2 linked regions of the Desulforapulum autotrophicum HRM2 genome follow. The protein of the gene in region 2 interacts with the protein of the main gene of each other region in a pairwise test. Links are inferred from orthologs where the notes say so. Each region holds a gene or a part of one and is shown on either strand. Other genes may lie near its edges.

Region 1 (3,123 bases), 940 kb from region 2 along the record:
GATGGTTGCGTCGAGCCTGCCATGTACAGAGTCAAATTGAAGCAGATGCGCCATGGTCTTTGTGTCTGAAAGATCGTTGATGGCGACGACTTCAAGATCTGATCGTTTCAATGCAGCCCTGAACGCCAGTCTGCCGATTCTACCGAAACCGTTGATTCCAAGTTTAATTCCCACGATATTGTACCTCCTGAACGTTGGTAGTAAAAGAAACACATGTTGGGAAGCCGGGTTGGAATTCAAGCCAACCGATCATGCACGTTTGCTTCCTTTTAAAATTCCGCTTGCAAGGGAAATACTTTTTTTCCCCTGGGCCACAATGGCCGCTGCTGCCGCTGAAAGTTCCTGTTTATCCCTTACTGAAATTGCCTTGAGCAGAATTGGAAGGTTGACCCCTGAGATCACTTCAACGGCCCCTTCTTCTAAAAACGAGTAACTCAGATTGGATGGGGTTCCACCAAACATGTCGGTGAAAATGATCACCCCTTTTCCATCATTGACGGTTTTGATGCCGGTTTTGATCTTTTTGATCAATGCGTCGGCAGGTTCCCTGATGTCAATGGAAACAAAGCTGATTTTTTCTATTTGTGTATCCAGGATTAATTGAGCGGTTTCAATTAATGCTTCTCCAAGTGTTGAGTGGGTGACGATTAAAATTCCTGTCATAGCTCTTTTGTATCCCTGTCTATGTCCCTGTGGATGATGCCGGGTTCAAAGCCTCGCTGGCTCAGGTGTTCAAAAATGTTTTCAGCAATGGCAACGCTTCTGTGTCGACCACCTGTACATCCTACAGCTATTGTAAGATACGCTTTCCCCTCAAGGGTGTAAAGCGGAATCAGATAGTCGAGAAGGCCCAGGTATTTTTTTAAAAAAGTTTTGGCCTGGATGGTTTCAAGCACAAAATCTTTAACCTCCTTTGTGCGACCATTCAACGCTTTCAGCTCTGGTACAAAAAAAGGGTTTGAGAGAAACCGCATGTCAACCACAAGATCTGCATCCGTAGGGATGCCGTACTTGAATCCAAACGAGAGGAGGTTGATCTTCATGGATACAGGTTTGAGGGCGTGGTGGTGGGCAATATTGCGGATTTCGGCTTTAAGCTGGTGGACATTGTAATTGCTTGTGTCAATGATCCGTTTTGAAATTTTTCTGATGGGAAGCATGAGGCTTTTTTCTGACTTTATGCTTTCAATCAGACTTTTGTCCTGACCTGCGGGGTGATGGCGCCGGGTCTGGCTGTATCGTTTTAAAAGGATGTTTTCATCGGCCTCAAGAAAAATAATTTCCGGAATATGCCCGTTCTTCCCCAAGGATTCCAGGACCGAAGGAAATTGGGATAAAAATTGTTTGGCCCGGATGTCCATGACAAAGGCAAAACCGTTTATGTCGGTGTCGCTGTCCAGGGGGAGGTCAAGAAATTTTGGCAGAAGCTCGATGGGCATGTTGTCAACGCAGTAATAACCTGCATCTTCAAATGCCTCCATGGCTGTGCTCTTTCCTGACCCGGAAAGGCCGGTGAGTATAAATAGGCTTTGGCGGTTCATGGGTTAAAACTCTTCATCAATGTCAAGAATGATTTTCTGGATTTCGTCAATGGATTCGGCCCGTAACAGGCTTTCCTTAAAGTGGTCCTTTTTGAGAAGCTTTGAAATCTGTGCCAGAACTTTCAGGTGACTTCCTGTGGAGTTTTCAGGGGTTATCAACAGGAAAAAAATATGGACCGGTTTGTGGTCAAGGGAGTCAAATGAGACTCCCTTGCGGCTCAAACCGAACCCGACAACTATGGAGTCGACAGTGGCAAGCTTGCCGTGGGGAATTCCAATTCCGCCACCGATACCTGTACTGCCAAGTTGTTCTCTTTCCAGAAGAACCCTTACAATTTCGTCGCTCCCGGTCCTGGCCATGGGAGCGACACAAATTGCAAGTTCTTCAAGAACGCCTTTTTTATCCTTTGATGCAAGGTCCGGGATGATGGCACCCCTTGGTAATAGTTCTGATAGTTTCATAATCTCCTGGCAATTTGCTATCTGCGGGGCTGGATCAATCCAAGCTTTCCGTCGTTACGCCTGTAGAGAACATTGACACGCTCTGTCCTTGCATTGCTGAACACAAAGAAATTTTCCTTACCAGAGTTGAGTTCCATAACGGCATCATCGATGTCAATGGGTTTTACGTCAATGGCCTCCATGATCACTTCAGGAGTGGAGGTGTCCGAGGCGGCCTCGGGAGGGGTGAGGAGAATATCATTGTCCTTGATGCTTGCCTTGTTGCCTGACATGTGGCGTCGCATCTTGTCCTTGTTTTTCTTTATCTGGCCTGCCACCTTGTCCATAAGGGTGTCAATGGACGAGTACATGTTTTCAGACTCCTCCTTTGCATGGATCTTCAATCGGTCACACACAAGGGTTATTTCGGCAATGTGTCTAATCTTTTCAACGGACAGAACCACGTTTGCCTCTGCCGGGCTTTCAAGCATTTTGTCAAATCGGTCTACCTTTTTCTGTACATAGGATTTTAATGCATCGGAAGGATCAATCTGTTTAAAAGTGACGGATGTCTGCATAAAAAAAACCTCCCTAAAATTGTTTACGTTTACTTGACGGAAGAATGTGAAGCATCTCCCTGTATTTGGCTACGGTTCTGCGGGCTATGTTGATGTTAGCCTCTTCTAATATCTCTGTCAGTCGCTTGTCGCTGTAGGGGTTTTGAGGATCTTCCTTTTCAATAATAAGTTTGATTTTGTCCTTGACACTTGCCGAAGCCATTGAATCACCATCAGTTCTTGAGATGGAACTATTGAAAAAATATTTAAGTTCAAATAACCCCTGGGGGGTGTATGCGTATTTGTTGGTTGTGACCCGACTGATGGTTGATTCGTGCATCTGGATATCTTCGGCCACGTCCCTCAGGATCATGGGTTTTAACTGGGTGATCCCGTTGAGGAAAAATTCCCGCTGGAACTTGATGATGCTCTCCATGACAGAATAGATGGTCTTCTGTCGCTGGTGGATGCTTTTGATGAGCCAGGAAGCGCTCTGCATCTTCTCGTTGAGGTAGGTCTTGGTCTCTTTTGATATCTTGGTGCCCTTGGCGACTGCCTCTTTGTATACACGGTTTATCCTCAGT
Region 2 (3,127 bases):
ATGTTAAAGGCGATCACAAGGGATAGGACCAGGCACAACCCGAGAAAAAAACGGCATTCGGAATCCCGCCAGAAGATAAGGGTTCTTCCCCTGAGCATCTGGTAGTGCAGGGAAAAGTTGATTCCGGCAATGACCATGAAAACAACCACCACATAGTCCAGATAGGCGCTGTCATAATGGGCCATGGAGGTGTTTTTTGTCGAGAACCCGCCCGTTGGCATGGTGGTGAGTGTGTGACACAGGGCGTCGTAAAAATCCATACCTCCGGCCAGAAGAAAAATCACCTCTGCAACTGAAATAAGGGCATACAGATACCAGAGGATCTTGGCAGAATCACTGAGTCGGGGGGTCAGTTTATCTGGAACGGGGCTTGGCACCTCTGCCTTGAACAACTGCATCCCGCCCACACCGAGAAAGGGCAGGATGGCAAGGCTCAAAACAATGATCCCCATACCCCCGAGCCACTGGATAAAGCTTCGCCAGAACAAAAGGCTCCTGGAAAGCCCCTCGATGTTGGTCAGCACGGACGAGCCTGTGGTGGTAAACCCGGATACGGATTCAAAAAAGGCGTCGGTAAAATGGGGCAGCCCATCGCCCAGATAAAAGGGAAGCGCACCAAAGAGCCCCATGACTGTCCAGCCAAGGGCAACAATGGCTATCCCCTCCCTTGGGCTGATATAGTCAATGGTTGGCCTTCTTGAGCCAAAATAAAGCAGCAGACCAGCGGCAATGGTGACACCCATGGACTCAATCAGGGCAACAAGGCTGGTATCTGCGTAAATGAGACTGCAAACCAGGGTAAAAACCATGGAGAGACCCAGGAAAACCAGCAAAATCCCGATCACATTGGCAATGTAAGGCCAGCGCATTTAAAAGAACTCCAGCTTGACGGTAAGGAGCTTCTCAAGCTTTTTAACGGCCTGGCGCTGGGCAAAGAGAATGATTCTGTCGTCGGGTGCCACAACACTCTCGCCGGTGGGGATGATGATCTCATCATTGCGGATAATGCAGACCAGCAGGGCTCCCTTGGGGAACGAGAGCTTTTTAAGCGGTCGTCTTGTGATATCCGAGGTGGCAAGGGCAACGGCCTCAATCACCTCAGCATCCTCACCAAGCACGGCAACCGCAGAAAGAATTTTTCCCTTTCTGATCTCCTGAAGAATGGAGCTGATGGCAGAAAGCCTTGGACTGACCATTTTTTCCAGTCCAATGGCGGACATGAGGGGAAAATAGCTGAACTTGCTCACCTTGGTGATGGTGGCTTTGGCCCCCAGGTTTTTTGCAAGCAGTGATGTTAAAATATTGGTCTCTTCATCATGGGTGAGGGTCACCACCACATCGGTATCCCCCACATTCTCCTCGAGCAGCAGTTTCTGATCCGACCCGTCCCCGTGGAGCACAACGGTTTTGTTCATCTTCTGGGACAGCACATTGCACCGTTCAAGGTTTGATTCGATGATCTTTGTGTGGATGAATTCTCGCTCAAGGGCCTCGGCAAGGCGCTTGCCAATGCGACCGCCTCCCACGATTATCACCCGTTTCAGGGGCTGGTTCGCATTGGGGTTAAAGAGCTTGACCGTGTCGGCAAGCCGCTTTTTTTCACTGATAAAATAAACCAGATCCCCGGGTCGAAGTACATTATCGCCCCTGGGTACGATGAGTTCATCGTTCCTGACCACCGCCGCAATCAGGGGTCTTGCATCCCCAAAAACCATGGGAAAATCCAGGAGTCTAACCCCAGCCATGGGAGAATCTTTTTCAAGGCGTATCCCCACAAAATTGACCCGGCCCTCGGCAAATTCACCCACATCAACGGCACCCGGCACCCGCATGAGCCTCTGGATGGTCTTGACCACCTCGATTTCCGGGTTGATCACCGTATCAATATGGGGGGCTTCTGTTTTAAACACCTCGTGGAAATCATCAAAACCTGCCCCCCTGATACGGGCAAGTTTCTTGGTGCTCGGGGAAAGAAGGTTGGCAGACAGACAGGCCACAAGATTTGCCTCATCGCTGTTGGTTACAGCCAGCAGAATCTCGGCATCCCGGATACCGGCATCGGCCAGAACCCTGGGGGAACTGCCCGAAGCCAGAATCACCTGGACATCCAGATCCTCAGACACCCTTCGAACGGCCTCAGGATCCTTGTCAATGACCACCACATCCTTATCTTCAAAGGCAAGACGGCTGGCAATGTGATATCCCACCTCCCCTGCCCCAACGATGATAATTTTCAAAATCTCACTCCTGTTCTAAAGTCTATGGAATGGGCAAGATTTACACTATGGCATCCCGGGTGTCAATCCTTGGGGATTATGAACGATGTATCACGTCACCCTATATTTCAAGGACCTCCTCCCGGCTCTCAACCGTTTCATCCCCGTTGGCTTCATCTTCCTGCCCACGGATTTCAAACCGCTGGCGAATCTTTTCAAGGGAGATAAGTTCTCCTTTTCGGGCAGACGGCGTGAGAAAAGACTTCAGCTTTCGTTCAAGCATCCGGGGATGGAGATCCCCTGCAATGGCAGCCACACCTTCGGTGATGATCTTCTGGAGCATGAGCTCCTTGGCCGTTCTTTCCCTGATATTGGCGGCAAAGGGCAGGAAGAAAAAATTGGCAAGGACAATGCCGTAGAGGGTGGAGGTCAGGGCAATAGGAACCGTTGACATGATCATTGCAGAATCACCCACACCGGCAATCGTACCAATGAGCCCGACAACGCTTCCCACCAGTCCAAAGGCCGGGGCCACCTCGGCCATGGTCTGGAGCACCCGGCTGGTTTCTTCCCTTCTGAGCCTGAAAAAAAACATCTCGGCATTCAAGGATTCCCGGATCTGGGCTGGAGAAAACCCGTCCACCATGAACCCGATGGCCTGGCGCAGAAAAACAATGGTGGTCTCGCCCTCGTCCCGCTGGAGGGACAAAAGCCCCTTGAGTCTTCGCTTGACCGACAGATCCACCAGGATTTCCACAATGTCATCGGGATTTCTCATCTCCCGGGTGTAGGAAGCCCACAGCACCCGGACAAGAATCACCAGGCGCTCCATCCTGTAACTGATCAGCGTGGCACCAAAGGTCCCCCCCATAACAATGACAAAACCAGACAGGTTAAGGTAAAGCCCGGTA

Evidence for each region.
Region 1: the proteins of trkA (region 2) and HRM2_RS13805 interact in binary tests that used the Escherichia coli proteins (3 or more experiments, as listed by UniProt). The link is inferred for Desulforapulum autotrophicum HRM2 from one-to-one orthologs.

The regions. Positions count from the first base shown.
Region 1 is NC_012108.1:3,173,776-3,176,898, reverse strand. What follows is about bases 275-3,069. They hold HRM2_RS13805 (PTS sugar transporter subunit IIA), read right to left. Parts: upstream 2,004-3,069; coding sequence 1,545-2,003; downstream 275-1,544. Other genes in these bases: rpoN (RNA polymerase factor sigma-54), read right to left, coding at 2,574-3,069; hpf (ribosome hibernation-promoting factor, HPF/YfiA family), read right to left, coding at 2,021-2,560; rapZ (RNase adapter RapZ), read right to left, coding at 660-1,541; HRM2_RS13815 (PTS sugar transporter subunit IIA), read right to left, coding at 275-663. Outside these bases: gap (type I glyceraldehyde-3-phosphate dehydrogenase), read right to left, coding at 1-174; more of HRM2_RS13815, read right to left, coding at 250-274; more of rpoN, read right to left, coding at 3,070-3,123. UniProt on the Escherichia coli protein: Seems to have a role in regulating nitrogen assimilation.
Region 2 is NC_012108.1:4,118,019-4,121,145, forward strand. The notes cover bases 54-2,852. They hold trkA (Trk system potassium transporter TrkA), read right to left. Parts: upstream 2,238-2,852; coding sequence 870-2,237; downstream 54-869. Other genes in these bases: HRM2_RS18095 (TrkH family potassium uptake protein), read right to left, coding at 54-869; HRM2_RS18105 (motility protein A), read right to left, coding at 2,338-2,852. Outside these bases: more of HRM2_RS18095, read right to left, coding at 1-53; more of HRM2_RS18105, read right to left, coding at 2,853-3,127. UniProt on the Escherichia coli protein: Part of the constitutive potassium transport systems TrkG and TrkH. May regulate the transport activity of TrkG and TrkH systems. Binds to NAD(+) and NADH.